Regions from separate parts of the Pseudomonas trivialis genome, predicted to be linked through region 1. Evidence: riboswitches for the same ligand, from Rfam matches in the RefSeq annotation. Region 1 holds a riboswitch; the other holds the start of a gene.
The links. Region 1 has a riboswitch for cobalamin ahead of VRB54_RS09915 (CbtB domain-containing protein). Riboswitches for the same ligand answer to the same signal wherever they lie in the genome.
Positions count from the first base shown of each region.

Region 2: another riboswitch for cobalamin. It lies ahead of cobO (cob(I)yrinic acid a,c-diamide adenosyltransferase); the one in region 1 lies ahead of VRB54_RS09915 (CbtB domain-containing protein).

Region 1 covers NZ_CP142151.1:2,196,866-2,208,387, reverse strand. The annotation lists gene VRB54_RS09920 (M10 family metallopeptidase C-terminal domain-containing protein) at 34-1,536, opposite strand; cobalamin riboswitch at 1,606-1,820, shown strand; gene VRB54_RS09915 (CbtB domain-containing protein) at 1,915-2,103, shown strand; gene VRB54_RS09910 (CbtA family protein) at 2,115-2,807, shown strand; gene VRB54_RS09905 (cobalamin biosynthesis protein) at 2,804-3,196, shown strand; gene cobM (precorrin-4 C(11)-methyltransferase) at 3,266-4,012, shown strand; gene nfuA (Fe-S biogenesis protein NfuA) at 4,159-4,743, opposite strand; gene VRB54_RS09890 (fatty acid cis/trans isomerase) at 4,844-7,135, opposite strand; gene metH (methionine synthase) at 7,301-11,011, shown strand; gene VRB54_RS09880 (ABC transporter substrate-binding protein) at 11,048-11,522, opposite strand, start outside.
Region 2 covers NZ_CP142151.1:3,854,867-3,866,388, reverse strand. The annotation lists gene VRB54_RS16840 (DUF2066 domain-containing protein) at 1-765, shown strand, start outside; gene VRB54_RS16835 (AI-2E family transporter) at 802-1,875, shown strand; gene hda (DnaA regulatory inactivator Hda) at 2,079-2,783, shown strand; gene VRB54_RS16825 (C40 family peptidase) at 2,993-3,622, shown strand; gene VRB54_RS16820 (C40 family peptidase) at 3,767-4,312, shown strand; gene VRB54_RS16815 (sorbosone dehydrogenase family protein) at 4,436-5,749, opposite strand; cobalamin riboswitch at 5,849-6,103, shown strand; gene cobO (cob(I)yrinic acid a,c-diamide adenosyltransferase) at 6,184-6,795, shown strand; gene VRB54_RS16805 (cobyrinate a,c-diamide synthase) at 6,792-8,147, shown strand; gene bluB (5,6-dimethylbenzimidazole synthase) at 8,144-8,794, shown strand; gene cbiB (adenosylcobinamide-phosphate synthase CbiB) at 8,791-9,699, shown strand; gene cobD (threonine-phosphate decarboxylase CobD) at 9,692-10,681, shown strand; gene VRB54_RS16785 (cobyric acid synthase) at 10,678-11,522, shown strand, end outside.

The DNA of each region.
Region 1 (11,522 bases):
TCAATGTCGGAAACCCGGGACCCGCACGCCGATCTACACATAGCGATGTTTGATGGGCACATCCGTCACGATGTCGGCGAGCGCGATGCGCCCCTGGCTTTCAACGTAGAAATCAATTTCGCCATTGCCTGTCAGGTCAAGCACCAGCCACGACTCGTTTTTTTGCGGATCGTAGCCCAGCCCCGCCTCCCCTGGTCGGCCGGAAAGCCGGTTGACGAAAGTGAGGTCGTGGAGGCCATGCTTGCGCAGCAATCCGGAAATATCGATTTTATCCTGGCCGGTGACGAAGTCCGTCAACAGGTCGGTGCTGCGTAACGTCGAATCGGTGGCGGTGTCGTACACGAAGGTATCGCGGCCTGCGCCGCCCTGCAGACGATCGGCGCCGCCACCGCCTTCAAGCCGGTTGTCGGCGGCGTTGCCGGTCAACACATCGTTGCCGGAACCGCCGATAGCGTTCTCCACGGTAACGTCCCTGGCGATGGAGACATTGCCCTTCTTCCCGCCGACATTGGAGAAGGTTTCAGCATTCAGATTGATCACCTGATTCTGGTAATAGCCGGAGAAATCCAGCGTATCGTTACCGCCGCCGTCCCAGACGCAGAAAACGGCGCCGTCCCGCGGGGATACCAGTGAAAGATCGTCTCGCCGGGTATTGGAATTGAAGCCGTAGGTGGTATCCGTGTTACGGGTCTTGTAATTGGCGCCGTAGGCCTTTTGGGCCCAGGCAATGTCAGTCATCAACGGTGCCGAGGCGTACTCGCCCTGGTGATCATGATCCGTATTGCTCGCTTCGAAATAGCTCATGACCGAGTAGGCCCGGCTGTCCTCTGCAAAAACGGCATGCTCTGTGTAGTTGCTCGGGCCCCGCGACGCGTCGTAGTCACCGGTATGGGCAGCGCCCAGCAAGTGGCCGATTTCGTGGGTCAGCGTTTGGCGCCCATAGCCGTTTACGGAGGGCGCGCGATTGACCCAGTGGCTTGAGTTCAGGCGCACCCGCCCAGAAGTTTCGGAAAACATGGCATCGGCAAAGGTTGTCTCCGAGCTATTGACGAAACGTAACAGGGCCTCGGGCGCAACGGCGTCTTCCTCGAACTCGATATTTGCAATATCAGACCAGGACTGCATTGAAAGACGGGCCTGTTCCTGTTGCGTTTTATTGAACCTGGTTTCCACCGGATCAATGTCGCGGAACGTATAACCCACGCGCAGTAACTTATCGCCATTAAGATCCTGCAATCTGCGCTGCCTTCGATCAATCTGGTCTGCAGCTTGGCGGGTGGCCCAGGACGGTTTGCTGGAAACCGCATGATAATGCGCCTTGCCCTGCGGGCCAGCGGATTCAGCACTCGGGTTTATAATATGTTGATTAACAATTGGCGCATTAAAACTGGCACGAGATATAACAGACATAAAAAACCTTATTAACTTAATGGACGACATAAACTTCAGCGCGACCACCTTCCAATAACCAACACTAAAAAAGAAGTGCGCCAGGCCCATAAAACAATTGAAAATATTACTTGGCAAAAACGCCATTACGTCGCGCCCTCGACGAATATTCGTTATTGCCCGCCTCAATTGACGCCCCGGTCATACTCGTGTTTTCCTGTACATCTTGTTTCGGGTGCCCTTCACAGGGTGAAACGGGAAACCGGTGAGTCATGGCCTGCGATACCAGGGTATGACGAGTCCGGTGCTGCCCCCGCAACGGTAAGCGAGTGAAGCGTCAGATCCACTGTGCCAGCAGGCATGGGAAGGCGATGCTTTTTGACCCAGCGTCCCTCGCAAGCCCGGAGACCGGCCCGAAAATCAGATAACAAACCCGCGGTGGGCGGGCGCTGTTCAAACCCCGCGTGCCCCGCTCGCGGGGTTTTCATGCGCTCGTTTCGCCCAGACACTTGATAGGGACGCGCCATGTCGATCATCAGCAGCACCTCACCCGCCGCCAGCCACACCGCCACCCTGAGCCAACGCCTCACCGCCGCCATTGGCGCGTCGATCCTCGGCGCATGCCTGGTGTATTTCGCCGGGTTCTCGCATATCGAGGCGGTGCACAACGCTGCCCACGATACTCGCCACAGCGCCGCATTCCCGTGCCACTGAGGCCTGCCGACATGATCAAGCGTATTGCGCAAACCGCCGGCTTTACCGGCCTGCTGGCCGCCCTGCTGCTGACTCTGCTGCAAAGCTTCTGGGTCGCCCCGTTGATTCTGCAGGCCGAAACCTTCGAGAAAGCGCCAGCTGCAACCGAGGTGGCGCATGAGCGCACTGCCCATAGCCACGACGCCGAAGCCTGGGAGCCGGAAGATGGCTGGCAGCGTGTGCTGTCCACCACCGGCGGCAACCTGGTGGTGGCAGTGGGTTTCGCGCTGATGTTGGCCGGTCTCTACACCCTGCGCGCCCCAACCCGCACGGCCCAGGGACTGTTGTGGGGCCTGGCCGGGTACGCGACGTTTGTGCTGGCGCCCACCCTGGGCCTGCCGCCCGAATTGCCGGGCACTGCCGCCGCCGACCTTGCACTGCGCCAGACCTGGTGGATCGGTACCGCCGCCTCCACGGCTGCGGGTATTGCGCTGATCGTGTTCGGCCGCAACTGGCTGCTTAAGATTCTCGGCGTGGCGATCCTTGCAGTGCCCCATGTGATCGGTGCGCCGCAGCCCGAAGTGCATGCAATGCTGGCCCCGGAGGCCCTCGAGGCGCAGTTCAAGATCGCGTCGCAATTGACCAACATCGCATTCTGGCTGGCTCTGGGCCTGATCAGCGCCTGGCTGTTCCGGCGCAACCGCGACGGTCAATACTCGGCATGATTCTGGCGGTAGGCCTGGGTTGTCAGCGCGGTTGTGATGTTTACACCCTGCTGGCTCTGCTTGACGGCGCCCTTGCCGAGACGGGTATCGAGCGCCAGCGTGTCACCGCGCTGGCCAGCATCGATCGCAAACAGGATGAGCCTGGGCTGATCGCTCTGGCCCAGCGGCTGCAATTGCCATTGCAGTGTTTCAGCGCTGCGCAATTGGCGATTTATGAGGATCGCCTGAGCCACAAATCAGCCGTCGCCTTTGCCCACACCGGTTGCCATGGCATTGCCGAAAGTGCCGCCCTCGCCCTGGCAGAACAGCTGTCGGGCGCCCCTGCCCGCCTGTTGATCAGCCGCAGAAACAACGCCAGGGCAACCTTTGCATTGGCCTGCGCCGGCTGAAACCTCGATAATCACCCTCCTTGATCATGAGCAGTCTTCATGCTCGTCCCATTTCCAACAGGAACTCCCATGACCGTCTACTTTATCGGTGCAGGCCCCGGCGACCCGGAATTGATCACCGTCAAGGGCCAGCGGTTGATCCGCAGTTGCCCGGTGATCATCTACGCCGGCTCGCTGGTACCGGCGGCGGTACTGGAGGGGCATCAGGCACATCAGGTGGTCAACAGCGCCGAACTGCACCTGGAACAGATCATCGCGTTGATCGAGGTCGCCCACGCCAGCGGCCAGGATGTGGCCCGCGTGCACTCCGGCGATCCAAGCCTGTACGGGGCGATTGGCGAACAGATCCGTCATTTGCGCAAGCTGGGCATTCCGTTCCAGATCATCCCGGGCGTCACGGCGGTAGCCGCCTGCGCCGCGCTGCTGGAAACCGAACTGACCCTGCCGGACATCGCCCAGAGCGTGATCCTGACCCGCTACGCCGACAAGACCCGCATGCCGGACGGCGAAGACTTCGACAGCCTGGCGCGCCATGGCACCACAATGGCGATTCATCTGGGGGTCAATCACCTGGAGAAGATCGTTGCCGAACTGCTGCCGCACTATGGCGCCGACTGTCCGATTGCTGTGGTGCACCGGGCAACGTGGCCGGATCAGGACTGGGTAGCGGGCACGCTCAGTGATATTGCCGGAAAAGTCGCAGCCAAGGGCTTTCGGCGTACGGCGTTGATCGTGGTGGGCAGGGTGCTGGCCAGTGACAGTTTTGGTGATTCGTCGCTGTATCGCGCGGGTCATGCTCACCTCTACCGTCCTTGAATGAACGCGGGGCAAAACGGTGGGAGGGAGCAAGCCCACTCCCCTATTTGATCTGATTGATTGGATAGCAGGTGTAAGCTTCTGAATTCAAGGCATAAAAAACGGCGCTCACGGGCGCCGTTTTTTGTTTGCAGTGAACACCTTACTCAGTAGTAGGCGTTTTCTTTCTGCGTGTGGTCGGTCACGTCGCGAACGCCCTTGAGCTCCGGAATGCGCTCAAGCAAGGTGCGCTCAATGCCTTCGCGCAGGGTCACGTCCGCCTGGCCGCAACCTTGGCAGCCGCCGCCGAACTTGAGAACGGCGATACCGTCATCGACCACGTCGATCAGGCTGACCTGGCCGCCGTGGCTGGCCAGCCCCGGGTTGATCTCGGTTTGCAGGTAGTAATTGATGCGCTCATTGACCGGGCTGTCGGCGTTGACGTTCGGCACCTTGGCGTTGGGTGCCTTGATCGTCAACTGGCCGCCCATGCGGTCGGTGGCGTAGTCGACCACGGCATCGTCCAGGAAGGCTTCGCTGAAGGCGTCGATGTAGGCGGTGAAGCTTTTGAGCCCCAGCGCGGTGTCTTCAGGTTTCTCTTCGCCAGGCTTGCAGTAGGCAATGCACGTCTCGGCGTACTGGGTACCGGGCTGGGTGATGAAGACGCGGATGCCGATACCCGGGGTGTTCTGCTTGGACAGCAGGTCAGCCAGGTAATCGTGGGCGGCGTCGGTAATGGTTATGGCAGTCATGGAAACTCCTCACAGGCTTGGGGGGAGTTTACGCCAAATTATTACGCAGGTACAAAGTCCGAGTGTTTTTGTCGGGATAGTGACAAGGCAATCGGCACGCTCACAGATTCTCATAGCGGTTCATGTCCAATACGCCTTCTTCCACCGGCGTGGTTTCGCGCAGGTACTGCGACAAATCGTGAAAATACTGCCAGAACTGCGGATGACTGCGGCGCACGCCCCAGTGGTCGACGATTTTTTCAAAGCCTGCGGCATCCGTGACCTGCTCCAGTTCAGCCACGAACTCGGGTACTTCACGAGCCTTGAGCGCGAACATGAAGTTCGGGTAGCTGCTGAGTACGCCTGGATAAACGGTCAAGGTGTCCAGGCCTGGCTGATAGCGGTAGGCCTCGCCCAGCAAAAACGCCACGTTGCTGTGGGCGCGGTTGCGCAAAAGGCTGTAGACCTGGTGCCTGCCGCTGGCCGTTTCGACAAGCAGCATCGTCGCTTCGGGCAATTGCTCGATGACCTTGAGCCCGGCGGCCGGGCGCGAGGTAACGCGGCTCAGCGCCTGTTCCGCATCCTGCAACGCAGGCTCAATGCCATCGCGCGAACAATAGGCGCCCGAACAGCGGTTGATCGGGTCGGGATTGGCATTCAACGCGGCATAACGCGTGAGCAACTGCCGGGCAAAATCTCGTTTCGGGTGTTTTTCATCCAGGTGCAGGCCGGTGGGCTTGTCGTCATCAATGGCCTCGTAATCCAGCCACATCTTGAGCTTGCCACTGTTCTGATACCAATCGTCGAGGAAATCCTCACGGCTATCGGCTGGCATCAGGCGCAAGAAATTCTGCTCGGCGCCATTGCGGATCAGGTCGAAATACAGTCGGGTCTGGGCCTGGTGTGCCACGTTGCCGAACACATCGAAATTTACGGCCAACTGGTAATAGGTGCGCTCAAGCAACGGGTAATCGAACAGCCACATCGTCTGCGGCACTTCACCGATCAGGCCTTTGGTCACCGACGCGCTGTCGAAGTGGCGGAAGATGCTCAGCAAGGCATTGTCATTGCCAGCCCACAGGGTCGACCACCCCGGCGGCGGCAGGTCGGCGTAGCTGTCCCGGCGTAACGCTTCGTAGCGGTTGCGCCTGTCGCGGTAACTCAGCCACAACCCCAGCACGCTGCCCACATCGTCGTTCTGCCCCGGCATCGCCAGCAGCGGCGTGGCCTGCCCGCGATAACGCGCATCGGTGATATACAGATCATGGTCGGGGTCCTGGAACAGTGTCCAGAAGTTGTCGCGGATCACGTCCGTGGCGATCTGCCCACGGCATACCGGCCCGCGAATGAAAGTGCGCACGAAGTATTCGGCGTTATCGAGCATGAACTGGTAGCGCGCCCTGGCCGGGATGGCTTCGAAGGTTTCGAAGGGGTTGGCACGGCGACCGGGGCCGTAGCCCGGCAGTGCGGTCACTTGCCAATCACCGGCATAGAAAAGTTGCTTGATGCGCGCCATCTTCGCCGCGCTGAACGGGTAAGTGATATGGGTTTTATGCACGATCACCCCCTGCACCGGCCACAGGCGGTAGTACACCCGGGTGCCGGGGTCATCGTTCGGGCGGCGCGTGGCGATCAGGTCGATGGGCTGCCCGCTTGGCGTACGCGAGCGCACCCACTGGAAGAAATGCCTCGGCTCGCCGTTCTGGAAATAGATATGTGCCAGATACAGATGTTCAAACAGCCAACGGGCCACCAGACTTTCGCGGGCACCGGGCTGATTGAACAGGTTTTCCCACTGCTGAACCTGCAGCGCCTCCCTGGCACTCGGCGCCAGGCCTTGCTCGTCAATCGGCGCGCCGGACGCCAGCCAACGCTGCAGCGTCTGGTATTGCTGGTCGGTCAGGCCGGTCACCGCCAGCGGCATGCCTTCTTTGGGGTGGGCACCTGCATAGGCGTTGAACTCGGCTGGGGTTGCGCACATGTTTGCGCGATTCAGGCCCAGAGCAATCTCGTCGGGCAGCTTGGCGTTGGCTTGCAGCGGCGCGTTGTGCCCCAGCTCCAGCATGCGCGCCATCAGCGCCGCCTGGCTGCCCTGAGCGTCCAGCACCGAATAAAAGCCCTTCTGCTGCCAGGCCTGTTTACCGAATGCGTCGTAGAACAAACGCGTGCTCGGCGCCGCCTGGCTGCGCTCGCCGTCATACACCGGCATTTTACTTGCGCCCCGCGCTGCGCCCTCGGCACTGCCCAGGTTAAGCTGGCACGCTGAGTCATAGCAGGCATGGCAGGCCACGCATTTCTCGGTAAAAATCGGTTGAATGTCGCGGGTGTAGGAGATCGCTGCGGCGGGACCTTCTGCGTAAGCGCTGCCGGCGATCAAGGCCAGGGCGGCGCTGACGATAAAACGAAGTGACATGTATCCGGTCCCGATTCAATGCGTGCGATATGAAGTGCCAGCGATTCTACCGGGCCAGCCGCCGCACCAACATGAACGATATTCATGAAAAACCGCACATGCTCAAAATCGGCACAGGTTTGCTATGATTCACGCCCTCCGTAATGCCTGACCCAGAGTAGTCCCATGTCCGATCGTAGCGCTCGCCTGCAAGCCCTTCACCAAGCCCTCAAGGACCGTATCCTGATCCTCGACGGCGGCATGGGCACGATGATCCAGAGCTACAAGCTCGAAGAGCAGGATTATCGCGGCAAGCGCTTCGCCGACTGGCCGAGCGACGTCAAGGGTAACAACGACCTGCTGGTGATTACCCGCCCGGACGTGATCGGCGGTATCGAAAAGGCCTACCTGGACGCCGGCGCCGACATTCTGGAAACCAATACCTTCAACGCCACGCGCATCTCCATGGCCGACTACGGCATGGAAGAACTGGCCTATGAACTGAACGTGGAAGGCGCACGCCTGGCGCGCCAGGTGGCCGACGCCAAGACCCTGGAAAACCCGGCCAAGCCGCGCTTCGTCGCCGGCGTGCTCGGCCCTACCAGCCGCACCTGCTCGCTGTCGCCGGACGTGAACAACCCCGGCTATCGCAACGTAACCTTCGATGAGTTGGTGGAAAACTACACCGAGGCTACCAAAGGCCTGATCGAAGGCGGCGCCGACCTGATCCTGATCGAGACCATCTTCGACACCCTCAACGCCAAGGCTGCGATCTTCGCCGTGCAGGGTGTGTTCGAGGAACTGGATGTCGAACTGCCGATCATGATTTCCGGCACCATCACCGACGCCTCCGGCCGCACCCTCTCGGGCCAGACCACCGAAGCGTTCTGGAACTCCGTGGCCCACGCCAAACCGATTTCCGTGGGCCTGAACTGCGCCCTCGGTGCCAGCGACCTGCGCCCTTACCTGGAAGAGCTGTCGAACAAGGCCAACACCCATGTGTCCGCGCACCCCAATGCCGGCCTGCCCAACGAATTCGGCGAGTACGATGAACTGCCATCGGAAACGGCCAAGGTCATCGAAGAGTTCGCCCAAAGTGGCTTCCTCAATATCGTCGGCGGCTGCTGCGGCACCACGCCTGGCCACATTGAAGCCATCGCCAACGCGGTGGCCGGCTATGCACCGCGTGCGATCCCGGACATTCCCAAAGCCTGCCGACTGTCGGGGCTGGAGCCGTTCACCATTGATCGCAGCTCGCTGTTCGTCAACGTCGGCGAGCGCACCAACATCACCGGTTCCGCGCGCTTTGCCCGGCTGATCCGTGAAGACAACTACACCGAAGCCCTGGAAGTTGCCCTGCAGCAGGTGGAAGCCGGCGCGCAGGTGATCGACATCAACATGGACGAGGGCATGCTCGATTCGAAGAAGGCCATGGTGACCTTCCTCAATCTGATTGCCGGCGAGCCGGACATCTCCCGCGTGCCGATCATGATCGACTCCTCCAAGTGGGAAGTGATCGAAGCCGGCCTCAAGTGCATCCAGGGCAAGGGCATCGTCAACTCCATCAGCATGAAGGAAGGCGTGGAGCAGTTCATTCATCACGCCAAACTGTGCAAGCGCTATGGCGCCGCCGTGGTGGTGATGGCCTTCGACGAAGCCGGCCAGGCCGACACCGAAGCGCGCAAGAAGGAAATCTGCAAACGCTCCTACGACATTCTGGTGAATGAAGTCGGCTTCCCGCCGGAAGACATCATCTTCGACCCGAACATCTTCGCGGTCGCCACCGGTATCGAAGAGCACAACAACTATGCCGTCGATTTCATCAACGCCTGTGCGTACATCCGCGACGAGCTGCCGTATGCGCTGACCTCCGGCGGCGTGTCCAACGTGTCGTTCTCGTTCCGTGGCAACAACCCGGTGCGCGAGGCGATCCACTCGGTGTTCCTGCTGTATGCGATCCGCAACGGCCTGACCATGGGTATCGTCAACGCCGGTCAACTGGAGATTTACGACCAGATTCCCGCCGAGTTGCGCGATGCCGTGGAAGACGTGGTGCTCAACCGCACCCCGGAAGGCACCGACGCCCTGCTCGCCATCGCCGACAAGTACAAGGGCGACGGCAGCGTCAAGGAAGCCGAGACCGAGGAATGGCGCGGCTGGCCGGTGAACAAGCGCCTGGAGCACGCGCTGGTCAAAGGCATCACCACCCACATCGTTGAAGACACCGAAGAATCGCGCCAGTCGTTCGCGCGCCCGATCGAAGTGATCGAAGGCCCGCTGATGTCCGGCATGAACATCGTCGGTGACCTGTTCGGCGCCGGCAAGATGTTCCTGCCCCAGGTGGTGAAGTCCGCCCGCGTGATGAAACAGGCCGTGGCGCATTTGATTCCGTTCATCGAGCTGGAAAAAGGCGACAAGCCGGAAGCCAAGGGCAAGATCCTGATGGCCACGGTCAAGGGTGACGTGCATGACATCGGCAAGAACATTGTCGGCGTGGTGCTCGGTTGCAATGGCTATGACATCGTGGACCTGGGTGTGATGGTGCCTGCGGAAAAAATCCTGCAGGTGGCCAAGGAACAGAAGTGCGACATCATCGGCCTCTCCGGCCTGATCACGCCGTCCCTGGATGAAATGGTGCACGTGGCCCGTGAGATGCAGCGCCAGGACTTCCACCTGCCCTTGATGATCGGCGGCGCGACCACCTCCAAGGCGCACACGGCGGTGAAAATCGAGCCCAAGTACAGCAACGACGCGGTGATCTACGTCACCGACGCCTCGCGCGCCGTGGGTGTGGCCACGCAGTTGCTGTCCAAGGAACTGAAGGCTGGTTTTGTCGAAAAAACCCGCCTGGAATACATCGACGTACGCGAGCGCACCGCCAACCGCAGTGCGCGCACCGAGCGCCTGAGCTATCCGGCCGCCATCGCCAAGAAGCCGCAGTTCGACTGGAGCAGCTACACCCCGGTGGTGCCGACCTTTACTGGCGCCAGGGTGCTGGACAACATCGACCTCAACGTGCTGGCCGACTATATCGACTGGACGCCGTTCTTTATTTCCTGGGATCTGGCCGGCAAATTCCCGCGTATCCTCACCGATGAAGTGGTGGGCGAAGCCGCGACCGCGCTGTATGCCGATGCCCGGGAAATGCTCAGGAAGCTTATCGACGAAAAACTCATCAGTGCCCGCGCGGTGTTCGGTTTCTGGCCGGCCAACCAGGTGCAGGACGACGACCTGGAAGTCTACGGCGACGACGGCCAGCCGATTGCGCGGCTGCACCACCTGCGCCAGCAAATCATCAAGACCGACGGCAAGCCGAACTTCTCTCTGGCCGACTTTGTGGCGCCCAAGGCCAGCGGTGTAACCGACTATATCGGCGGCTTCATCACCACCGCCGGCATCGGCGCCGAGGAAGTGGCCAAGGCGTATCAGGACGCGGGCGACGACTACAACTCGATCATGGTCAAGGCCCTGGCCGACCGTCTGGCCGAAGCCTGCGCCGAGTGGCTGCACCAGCAGGTGCGTAAAGAGCATTGGGGTTATGCCAGGGACGAAGCGCTGGACAACGAAGCGTTGATCAAGGAGCAGTACAGCGGCATCCGCCCTGCCCCAGGCTACCCGGCGTGCCCGGACCACACCGAGAAAGCCCAGTTGTTCCAGTTGCTGGACCCCGAAGCCCGCGAAATGCATGCCGGTCGCAGCGGCGTGTTCCTCACCGAGCACTACGCGATGTTCCCGGCGGCAGCGGTCAGCGGCTGGTACTTTGCCCACCCGCAGGCCCAGTACTTTGCCGTCGGCAAGGTCGACAAGGATCAGGTAAACAGCTACACCGCGCGCAAGGGCCAGGACCTGGCCGTGACCGAGCGCTGGCTGGCGCCGAACCTGGGTTATGACAACTAGGCTTGTCGGGGCGGTCGTGCTGCTAGCAACCGGCGTTTAACGCAGCAGCAGTTGCAGGCTGAACGGGTAACGGTAGGACGCGGGCTTGCCCACCGCCGACAACGCGCGAAAGTCCACGGCCGTCGGCGGCCCCAGTAAACGCCGGGCCTGGTTGGCATCGATCAATTGGAACAGGGCTGCCTGGCGATCGCGGCCGCCGTGGGCGTCGAGGTCCACGCCCTTGGCGTGATCATTGATCAACACCATGGCCCAGCCTCCCAGCGTGAAATGCCCGGCCACCAGGGTGGTCAGCCGTCCGTCCAGCCGCGCCTGCAGAATTTCCGGCGAGCTGTTAACGGCACTGAAGAGCACATCCTTGCCCGGCGTTCGCCCGCCCGCTTGCACCGCCTGCATCGCGCCCAGCGCCATCTCATCGTTGGCAGCCCACACCAATGCCGTCTGCGGGTTGCGCTTGAACAGCTGCGTGGCCTGCTCAAAGGCCCGCTGGCGGTTCCATTCGCCATAGACCAGT
Region 2 (11,522 bases), 1.7 Mb from region 1:
CTGCAGGTGGATTTCGACCCGGTCAGTACTGACCGCGCGCTGCGTGACGCGGGCCTGTCGATATGGGGCAGCAATCGCCCGTCGATCCTTGGCTGGTGGCTGAACGATTCCACCGAAGGCAGCAGCCTGGTCGGTGATGGACAGCCCGTCGCCCAGGCGCTGCGCCGCGCGGCCCAGCACCGGGGCTTGCCACTGCGCTTGCCGTTGGGTGATCTGGATGAGCAGGTGGTGGCCACTGCACCGAATCTGGAAAGCGCCGACGCCACGCCGTTGCGCGCCGCTTCCGAGCGTTATGGCGCCGACGCGTTGCTCGCGGTGCATGCGCGCCAGGAAGGCAGCCAGTGGCAGGCCAAATGGCGGCTGTGGCTGGGCGATAAAAGCGAGCAGGGCACCGCGCAAGGCGCCGACACCGCTGCGGTTGCCGACGCAGTGCTGCTGGCCGTGAGCGAAAAACTCGCGCCGCGCTTTGCCGTCAAGCCTGGCGTGACCACCGAACAATTGCTGGAAGTGCAGGGCATGACCCTGGAGCGCTACGCCGCCCTCGCTCACCTGCTGGAACCCTTTGGTGTCCAGCCCAAATTAGTCGATGGCAATCGTATTGTGTATCGGGTCAACGGCAGCGCCGATCAGTTGCGCACCCAGTTGAGCCTGGCCAAATTGCAGGAGGTTCCCGCAGGTGAAGCGCCGGCCCAGCAACCCGTCGTCGATGGCACGCAACCCGCAGCGGCACCTGAACCTCAGGTGCAACTGCGTTTTCGTTGGTAAATGTTCTTCCTTATATAGAAGCAATTGGAGTGGTGTATGGCGGATACGCGTCGTTGGGTGTGGCTTGGCGGGATTGTCCTGCTGTGCGTTTTTGTGTTCCTGCTGCATTCGATCCTGACGCCGTTCCTGGTCGCGTTGTTGCTCGCCTATCTGTTCGATCCGGTCGTGGATCGCCTGGAAAAGCTCGGCCTGTCGCGGACCCTTGGCGTAGTGACGGTGTTCGCGCTGTTCACGTTGATCATCACCGCGCTGGTGCTGGTGCTGGTGCCGATGCTGGCCAAGCAGCTGTTTCGCTTGTACGAGCTGGCGCCGCAGATGCTCGACTGGCTGCAACACACGGCGATGCCGTGGGCTCAGACCAAACTCGGTCTGTCGGAAGGGTTCTGGAAGTTCGACAAGGTCAAGGCCGCGATCAGCGAGCATATGGGCCAAACCACCGACATCGTCGGTGTGGTGCTCAGCCAGGCCACGGCTTCCAGCCTGGCGCTGATCGGCTGGCTGACGAATCTGGTACTGATTCCGGTGGTGGCGTTCTACCTGCTGCGCGACTGGGACATCATGATGGCCAAGATTCGCGGCCTGCTGCCGCGAGACAGCGAGGAGCGCGTGGTATCACTGGCGGCAGAGTGCCATGAAGTGCTGGGTGCATTCGTGCGTGGCCAGTTGTTGGTGATGCTGGCACTGGGCATCATCTACGCGGCCGGGCTAATGGCCATCGGCCTGGAGCTGGGCCTGTTGATCGGCCTGATCGCGGGTCTGGCTGCCATTGTGCCGTACATGGGCTTTGTGATCGGGATCGGCGCGGCGCTGGTGGCCGGATTGTTCCAGTTCGGCGGCGACCTGTACCCGATGCTGGGGATTGTCGCGGTGTTCATGGTCGGCCAGGCCCTTGAAGGCATGGTGCTGACGCCCCTGCTGGTGGGTGATCGGATCGGCCTGCACCCGGTGGCGGTGATCTTTGCGATCCTGGCGGGCGGTGAGCTGTTCGGTTTTACCGGCATCCTGCTGGCTTTGCCTGTGGCGGCGGTGATTATGGTGTTGGTGCGTCATGTGCACGTGCTGTACAAGGATTCGGATGTGTACACGGGTGTCGAAGACCCCGAGCTGTAATCGCAGTGCGACAAACCCGGCTCATGGCCGGGTTTGTTGTTTATGAGGTGGGCGCGTCAAACACTCCGTGCAAACCGGCAGGTTAGCGCAAACCTTTGATTTTGCTTGTGGTCTGCTGCATTGTGCGCCCGGCGTCACGGGTATAGACTTTGCCAACTTTACACAGAGGCCACTAGCGGTTCGATGGGAGCCGTTCAGTCAGCATGAAACCGATTCAGCTGCCCCTAGGTGTGCGTCTGCGTGATGACGCAACCTTTATCAATTACTACCCAGGCGCCAATGCCGCAGCACTCGGCTATGTCGAGCGGCTATGCGAAGCCGACGCCGGGTGGACCGAAAGCCTGATCTATCTGTGGGGCAAGCATGGCGTGGGACGTACCCACCTGTTGCAGGCCGCGTGCCTGCGCTTCGAGCAGATGGGCGAGCCGGCGGTGTATCTGCCGCTGGCCGAGCTGATGGACCGTGGCATCGGCATCTTCGACAACCTCGAGCAATACGAACTGGTGTGCCTGGATGACCTGCAGGTCATCGCCGGCAAGGCGCAGTGGGAAGAAGCCTTGTTCCATCTGTTCAACCGCCTGCGTGACAGCGGCAGGCGCCTGTTGATTGCCGCCTCCACCTCGCCCCGGGAATTGCCGGTCAAACTGGCCGACCTCAAGTCACGCCTCACCCTGGCGCTGATCTTTCAGATGCGTCCCTTGTCCGACGAAGACAAATTGCGGGCCCTGCAATTACGCGCATCCCGTCGCGGCCTGCACCTTACCGACGAAGTCGGGCATTTTATTCTCACCCGTGGCACCCGCAGCATGAGCGCGTTGTTCGATTTGCTCGAACAACTTGACCAGGCCTCCCTGCAGGCACAAAGAAAATTGACGATCCCTTTTCTCAAAGAGACGTTGGGCTGGTAACCGGTTGATTCGCAACGGTTCGGCATTTTTCAGGCGCCAGAAATCCTGCGTTTTAGCCTCGCCGGCTACGCATTTTGCTCATTAAATGGAATTACGGCTTAGATGGCGCAGTCCAATCGCCAAGTCACATAGACCTCGATTGAATTTGCAAATCGATCCGATAGCGGGCATAGTCTCGGCTTCTTTACATACCAGCCACGGTCGTGCCCATGCTAAATCGCTTCGCACCCCTCGTGCCTCTCGCACTTGTCACCCTGTTGTTTGGTTGCGCCTCCCAGCCCCAGCAAGTGGCTGTCCAGCAAAAACCACAGGTTCAAAGCCAGGCAAAATTCGTTGCTGCTCAGTCTGCTTCTGTTTACGAAGAAGAGCTGGCAACCGAAAAAGAGCTGACCGATTTCTCCGGCAGCAAGCCTTACCAGCTTCCGGTGCTGGCCGACAGCATCCTGGAACGCGGCATGTCGCTGATCGGTACCCGTTACCGTTTCGGCGGTACCTCTGAAGCCGGCTTCGATTGCAGCGGTTTCATCGGTTATCTGTTTCGTGAAGAGGCGGGCATGAATCTGCCACGCTCGACGCGCGAAATGATCAACGTGAAAGCACCGTTGGTCGCACGCAACAACCTCAAGCCTGGCGATCTGCTTTTCTTCAGTACAGCGGGCCGTGGTCGTGTCAGCCACGCCGGTATCTACCTGGGCGATAACCAGTTTATCCACTCCAGCAGCCGTCGCAGTGGCGGTGTTCGAGTCGACAGCCTGGGCGACAGCTACTGGAGCAAGACCTTCATTGAAGCCAAGCGCGCACTGGCCATGGCCCCGTCCACAGTGACCGCCAGTAAGTAAAGTTAAAGTGATACTTGAAGTTTGACGCGTAAGCGCTAGAATCCCTGGACATTGTTGTAATCCGTTCGCGCGAGCTTTGCTTGCGCGTTCTGGTTTTCAGCGTACGGCAGCGAAAGCCGCATCCAGACCAGGATTGTTCTGCCCATGTCGACCTCGGCCCGCCTCATGCTTCTTGTTTGCGCCGCGCTGCTCAGCGCCTGCGCAAGCCGTCCACCGCCGCCGGCGCCTGTCGCCGTCAAGCCCAAGCCGGTGTTCAACTACGCTGCCACCCAGAGTTTCTCGCCTGCGGCCGAAGACGTGCTTTTCCGTGCACTCGGCCTGGTTGGCACACCCTATCGCTGGGGCGGTAATACGCCGGACTCGGGATTCGATTGCAGTGGCCTGATCGGGTTCGTCTATCGTGATGCGGCCGGTATTTCCCTGCCGCGTACTACCCGCGAACTGATCGTGATGCGCGCCCAGGATGTGAGTGAGCAGAACCTGCAGACCGGTGATTTGCTGTTCTTCGCCACCGGCGGCGGTTCCCGCGTCAGCCATGCGGGCATCTACGTGGGTGAAGGTCGTTTCGTGCACGCGCCACAAACCGGCGGCACAGTGAAGCTGGATACCCTGTCCAAGGCGTATTGGCAGAATGCGTACCTGAGCGCCAAGCGCGTATTGCCGGCCGAGCATCTGGCGCGCAATCCTTAACGCTGAAACCAGGATCCACATGTGGGAGGGGGCTTGCTCCCGATGACGGTGCTTCAGTCCAGGAACTTATTGACTGACCCACTGCTATCGGGAGCAAACCCCCTCTCACCTTTTTTGTGGCGTTTATTTAGCTGCTGAAACTCGCCACACCTTATTCCCCACATCATCAGCCACCAGCAGATCCCCCTGCTGATCGATCACCACGCCCACCGGCCGGCCCATGGCTTTCTCGTCCTTGTCGAGGAAGCCGGTCAGCACGTCCACCGGCTGCCCCTTGGGTTGCCCGCCTTCGAACGGCACGAAGATCACCTTGTAGCCACTGTGCGGCTTGCGGTTCCACGAGCCGTGCTGGCCGATGAACGCGCCGTTGCTGAATGGCGCCGGGAGTTTACTGCCTTCGGCAAAGGTCAGGCCCAGTGAAGCGGTATGCGGGCCCACGGCGTAGTCCGGCGCAATGGCCTTGGCGACAAGCTCCGGGTGCTGCGGCGTCACGCGCACATCCACATGCTGACCGTAGTAACTGAACGGCCAGCCATAAAAGCCGCCATCCTTGACCGAAGTGATGTAGTCCGGCACCAGGTCGCTGCCGATTTCGTCGCGCTCGTTGACTGCCGTCCACAGTTTGCCGCTTTGCGGTTCCCAGGCCATGCCGTTGGGGTTGCGCAAGCCTGAGGCGAAAATCCGGTGCTGGCCGGTGGCGCGGTCAACTTCCCAGATCGCTGCGCGGCCTTGTTCGGCTTCCAGGCCGTTTTCGCCGACGTTACTGTTGGAGCCGACACTCACGTACAGCTTGCTGCCGTCCTTGCTCGCCACCACGTTTTTTGTCCAGTGGTGGTTCAGCGGGCCGCCCGGCAAATCGACGACCGTTGTGCCCTGGGTTTTGATCGCGGTTTCGCCCGGCTGATAGGCAAAGCGCAGCAGTTTGTCCGAGTCGGTCACGTAGAGGTCGTTGCCCACCAGGGTCATGCCGAATGGCGAGTTGAGATTTTCCAGGAACACTGTGCGTGTCTCGGCCACACCGTCATGGTCGGCATCGCGCAGCAGAGTGATGCGGTTCGGGCTCGGCACGCCAGCGCCGGCGCGGCCCATGACTTTTTCCATCACCCAGCCGCGAATACCCTTGGCATCATCCGGCATGGGCGGCGCGTTGGTTTCGGCCACCAGCACGTCGCCATTGGGCAACACATACAGCCAGCGCGGGTGGTCCAGGCCTTCGGCGAACGCGGCCACCTGAGTGCCGGCGGCGGCCGTCGGCTTGGCGCCTTCAGGCCAGCCGATGGCCGGTGCGATGTTCACGGTGGGGATCAGCGTCTTGTTCGGCTGCGGCAATTTGGGCGACGGCCCGGTGCCATCCGAGACCTGCAACGTCGAGCTTTCACCGCAGGCGGCGAGGGTGCCGGCGAGCATGATGAGTAGGGCGAGTCTTGTTTTATGCATGATTTTCTCCTGAATGCCTGTAAGGGTAGAGGATTGCCTGCGCGGGATGGTTCAAGTGCCAGGCCAGCTTTAATTGACGCTCCACCCCCAACCCACTAACCTTCGCCGCTTGTTCCAGGTGCTCCGTGGCGCGTGCGTCGACAGAGTGAAACAGGGAAGCCGGTGAGTGAGCGCACTTGTACACAGTGCTGCCGCGATCCCGGCGCTGCCCCCGCAACGGTAAATGAGTCAAAACGGTGCTGTTTGCCACTGTATCGTGCGCGATATGGGAAGGCGCGCCGCCGGCCTGCCTGCGCTTGATACGTGCAGGCGCCGCTCATGAGTCCGGAGACCGGCCTTGAACATTCAACAGCATCACGGTGGGCGATGCTTGGCTGTCTGTATGCGCTTGTTTCCTGCCCGCCGTTTTTGTCCAGCCCCAACGGAGAGCTGCCATGACCGATTCCCCCGAACGCGACGAGCGCCATCTGGCGCGCATGCTGCGCAAAAAAGCCGTGATCGACGAGCGCATCGCCAATTCGCCGAATGAGTGCGGCTTGCTGCTGGTGCTCACCGGCAACGGCAAAGGCAAGAGCAGCTCGGCCTTCGGCATGCTGGCCCGCGCCATGGGCCATGGCATGCAGTGCGGCGTGGTGCAGTTCATCAAGGGGCGTTTCAGCACCGGCGAAGAGATGTTCTTCCGCCGTTTCCCCGAGCAGGTGCGCTTTCACGTGATGGGCGAAGGCTTCACCTGGGAAACCCAGGACCGCCAGCGCGACATCGCCGCCGCCGAGGCCGCCTGGGCGGTGTCCCGGGCGATGCTGCAAGACCCCTCCATCGGCCTGGTGGTGCTGGACGAACTGAACATCGCCCTCAAGCACGGCTACCTCAACCTCGATCAGGTCCTCAGCGACCTGCAGGCCCGCCCGCCGATGCAACACGTGGTGGTCACCGGCCGTGGCGCCAAGCCCGAGCTGATTGAAATGGGCGATACCGTCACCGAAATGGGCATGCTCAAGCACGCATTCCAGGCCGGTATCAAGGCTCAGAAGGGCGTCGAACTTTGAATCAGCCCCGTCATTGCCCGGCCGTTCTGATCGCCGCACCGGCGTCCGGCCAGGGCAAAACCACTGTGACTGCCGCCCTGGCACGCTTGCACCGCAACCTTGGGCGCAAGGTGCGCGTGTTCAAGTGCGGCCCGGACTTCCTCGACCCGATGATCCACGAGCGCGCCAGTGGTGCGCCGGTGTATCAGTTGGACATGTGGATGGTGGGCGAGCAGGAAAGTCGTCGCCTGTTGTGGGAAGCGGCGGGCGAGGCCGACCTTATTCTGATTGAAGGCGTCATGGGCCTGTTCGACGGCACGCCCTCCAGCGCCGACCTGGCGCGACATTTCGGCGTGCCGGTGCTCGGCGTGATCGACGGCACCGCCATGGCGCAGACTTTCGGCGCACTGGCTCTGGGCCTGGCGCGCTACCAGCCGGATCTACCGTTCGCTGGCGTACTGGCCAACCGGGTCGGTACCCTGCGCCATGCGCAACTGCTCGAAGGCAGCCTCACCGAAGGCCTGCGCTGGTACGGCGCGCTGTCCCGCGAGACCGGTATCGAACTGCCCAGCCGCCACCTGGGCCTGGTGCAGGCCAGTGAACTCAATGACCTCGACGCGCGCCTGGACGCCGCCGCCCAGGCCTTGGGCAGCAGTTGCGAAGTGGCGGTGCCGCCGCCGGTGACCTTTGCCGTGCCTGAAATGATCGAGGCCGAGCCGCTGCTCGCCGGCGTGCGCATTGCCATTGCTCGGGACGAAGCGTTTGCCTTCACCTATGGCGCCAGCCTGGACCTGTTGCGGGCGATGGGCGCCGAGCTGACGTTCTTTTCTCCGCTCCACGATAGCCAGCTGCCTGAGGCCGACAGCCTCTACCTGCCCGGTGGTTACCCGGAGCTGCACCACCAGGCGCTGTCGCACAATACCTCGATGCTCGCGTCCATTCGCGCCCATCACGCGGCGAACAAACCCTTGCTCGCCGAGTGTGGGGGCATGTTGTACCTGCTCGACTCGCTCACCGACGTCGACGGCACCCGCGCCGAACTGGTGGGCCTGTTGCAGGGCGATGCGGTGATGCAGAAAAAACTGGCAGCGCTGGCGCTGCAGAGTGTCGAGCTGCCGGAGGGCACGTTGCGCGGGCATACCTATCACCACTCCTTGACCAGCACCGAGTGGCAGCCGATCGCCCGTGGCCTGAGCCCCAATGGCGGGCGCGGCGCCGAGGCGGTGTATCGGCAGGGACGCATGACCGCTTCCTATGTGCACTTTTACTTTCCGTCGAATCCGGCGGCGGTGGCCGCGCTTTTTGCGCCGGACCTCAAGACAGCGTTCACAGATCAAACGGTGGGAGCGGGCTTGCCCGCGACAGGGCCATGACCGACCACGCATTCCCCCAGGCCGAGCGCGACGCCGTCTACCGCGCCATCGCCGAACGCCGTGACATGCGTCACTTCAGCGGTGGCACGGTCACACCCGAATTACTGCAGCGCCTGCTCCAGGCCGCACACCAGGCCCCCAGTGTCGGCCTGATGCAGCCGTGGCGGTTTATCCGTATCAGCGACCGCTCGTTGCGCGGGCGGATTCAGCAACTGGTGGAAGAGGAGCGCGTGCGCACCGCCCAGGCCCTGGGGGAGTGCTCCGACCAGTTCATGAAGCTCAAGGTCGAAGGCATCCATGACTGTGCTGAAGTGCTGGTGGCGGCGCTGATGGATGACCGTGAGCGGCATATCTTCGGCCGTCGCACCTTGCCGGAAATGGACATGGCCTCGCTGTCCTGCGCGATCCAGAACCTGTGGCTGGCAGCACGGGTGGAAGGGCTGGGCATGGGCTGGGTGTCGCTGTTCGAGCCCCAGGCCCTGGCCGACCTGCTGGGCTTGCCGCCAGGCGCCAAACCCCTGGCCGTGTTGTGCCTGGGCCCGGTCGCCGAGTTTTATCCGGCGCCGATGCTGCAGCTTGAAGGCTGGCGCGAGCCGCAACCCTTGAGTGACATGCTGTATGAAAATGCGTGGGGAGTGAGTCAATGAGTGTGGCCTTGCTGTGCGTCGCTGCGGTGGCGCTGGACGCGCTGCTGGGTGAGCCCCGGCGCTGGCATCCGCTGGTGGCGTTTGGCAATTTCGCCGGGCGTATCGAGCAACGCTTCAACAGCGGTGGACGCGGCTGGCGCAGCCATGGCGTGACCGCCTGGGTGATCACGGTGGTGCCGTTGACCCTGCTGGCCACCGCGTTGTCATGGGCGCCCTACATTGGCTGGGCGCTGGAGGTCCTCGCGTTGTACTGCGCCCTGGGCATGCGCAGCCTGGGCGAACATGTGATGCCCGTGGCCCAGGCCCTGCGCAGTGATGATCTGGTTGAGGCGCGCGCACGGGTGAGCTACCTCGTCAGCCGCGAGACCGCCGAACTGGACGCCACCGACGTCGCCCGCGCCGCCACCGAATCGGTGCTGGAAAACGGCAGCGACGCGGTATTTGCCGCACTGTTCTGGTTTGTGGTTGCCGGCGTGCCGGGCGTGGTGCTCTATCGTCTGAGCAATACGCTGGACGCGATGTGGGGCTACCGCACTGAACGTTTCGAGCGCTTCGGCTGGGCGGCGGCCAGGATTGACGATGTGCTCAACTATATTCCCGCACGGCTGGTGGCCTTGACCTACGCCGTGCTGGGCAAGACCCGCCTGGCGCTCAAGTGCTGGCGCACCCAGGGCCCGACCTGGGACAGCCCCAACGCCGGGCCGGTGATGGCGGCCGGCGCGGGCGCGCTGGGCGTGGCGCTTGGCGGTGCGGCGATTTATCACGGCGAGCTGCACCAGCGTCCACCGCTGGGCGAAGGCCCGCCGGCGGATGCCGATGCCATCGAGCGGGGCTGGCAACTGGTGCAGCGCGGCGTATGGTTGTGGCTGCTGATCCTGTGCGCGGGGGCGCAATTTTATGCTTGAGCACGGCGGACGGCTGCGCAAGGCGGCCATTCAATACGGTATTGCCGAAGATCAGTGGCTCGACCTGTCCAGCGGCCTGGCGCCGTGGCCATGGCCGATCCCCGAGATCCCGCTGCGGGCCTGGGCGCGCCTGCCGGAAACCGACGATGGCCTGGAGTTGGCCGCCAGCGAGTATTACGGCGCGGCGCATGTGTTGCCGGTGGCCGGTTCCCAGATGGCCATCCAGCTACTGCCGCGCCTGCGTCGCTCCGGCAAGGTCGGCGTCTTGTCGCCGTGTTATGCCGAACACGCCGAGGCCTGGCGTCGTGCCGGGTATGTGGTGCGCGAAGTGCAGGAGCAGGAAGTCGACTTCTTTATCGACAGCCTCGATGTGCTGGTGGTGGTCAACCCGAACAACCCCACCGGGTTGAGCCTGAGCCCGCAACGCCTGCTCGATTGGCACGCCCGCCTGGCGCAGCGCGGTGGCTGGCTGGTGGTGGACGAAGCGTTCATGGACGTCACCCCGCACCTGAGCCTGGCGGGCCATGCCCATCAGGTCGGGTTGATCGTGCTGCGTTCATTCGGCAAGTTCTTCGGCCTGGCCGGTGTGCGGCTGGGCTTTGTCCTGGCCGAGCGCCGGTTGCTCAAGTTGCTCGCCGAGCAGGTCGGTCCCTGGGCCGTCAGCGGGCCGACGCGCGTGCTGGGTCAGGCATGTCTGCGTGACAGCGACGGGCATACGCGCCAGCGTGCGCGGTGTGTCGAAGCCGCTCAGCGTTTGTTTGCCCTGCTCGAGCGCCACGGCTTTCAACCTCAGGGCGGCTGCGCTCTGTTCCAATGGTTGATCACCACGCACGCCGAACGGCTGCACGAATTCATGGCCCAGCGCGGCATCCTGCTGCGCCTGTTTGCCCACAACAGCAGCCTGCGCTTCGGCCTGCCAGACACCGAGGTCGACTGGCTGCGCCTCGATACGGCACTGGCCGCTTACCGGGAGACTGCATGAGTACGCTGATGGTGCAGGGCACCACCTCCGATGCCGGCAAAAGTACCCTGGTGACCGCGCTGTGCCGCTGGCTGGTGCGCCAGGGTGTGGCGGTGGCGCCGTTCAAGCCGCAGAACATGGCTCTCAACAGCGCCGTGACCGCCGAAGGCGGCGAGATCGGCCGTGCCCAGGCCGTGCAGGCCCAGGCCGCGCGCCTGGCGCCCCACACCGACATGAACCCGGTGTTGCTCAAACCCAACAGCGATACCGGCTCCCAGGTCATCATCCATGGCCGCGCCGTCACCAGCATGAACGCGGTGGCCTATCACGATTACAAAGCCATCGCGATGCAGGCGGTGCTGGCCTCCCACGCGCGCCTGAGCGCAGCCTACCCGGTGGTGATGGTGGAAGGCGCTGGTTCGCCGGCAGAGATCAACCTGCGCGCCAACGACATCGCCAACATGGGCTTTGCCGAGGCGGTGGATTGCCCGGTGCTGCTGATCGCCGATATCAACCGTGGCGGCGTGTTCGCCCACCTGGTGGGCACCCTGGAATTGCTCTCGCCCAGCGAACAGGCGCGGGTCAGGGGCTTCATCATCAACCGCTTTCGCGGCGACATCGCGCTGCTGCAACCGGGGCTGGATTGGCTGCAGACGCGCACCGGCAAGCCGGTGGTGGGCGTGTTGCCCTATGTGATGGACCTGCACCTGGAAGCCGAGGACGGCATCGACCGGCGCCAGATCGACAAGGCTGCGCAGGTGCTCAAAGTGGTGGTGCCGGTGTTGCCGCGCATCAGCAACCATACGGATTTCGACCCGTTGCGCCTGCATCCCCAGGTGGATCTGCAGTTCGTGGGGCCGGG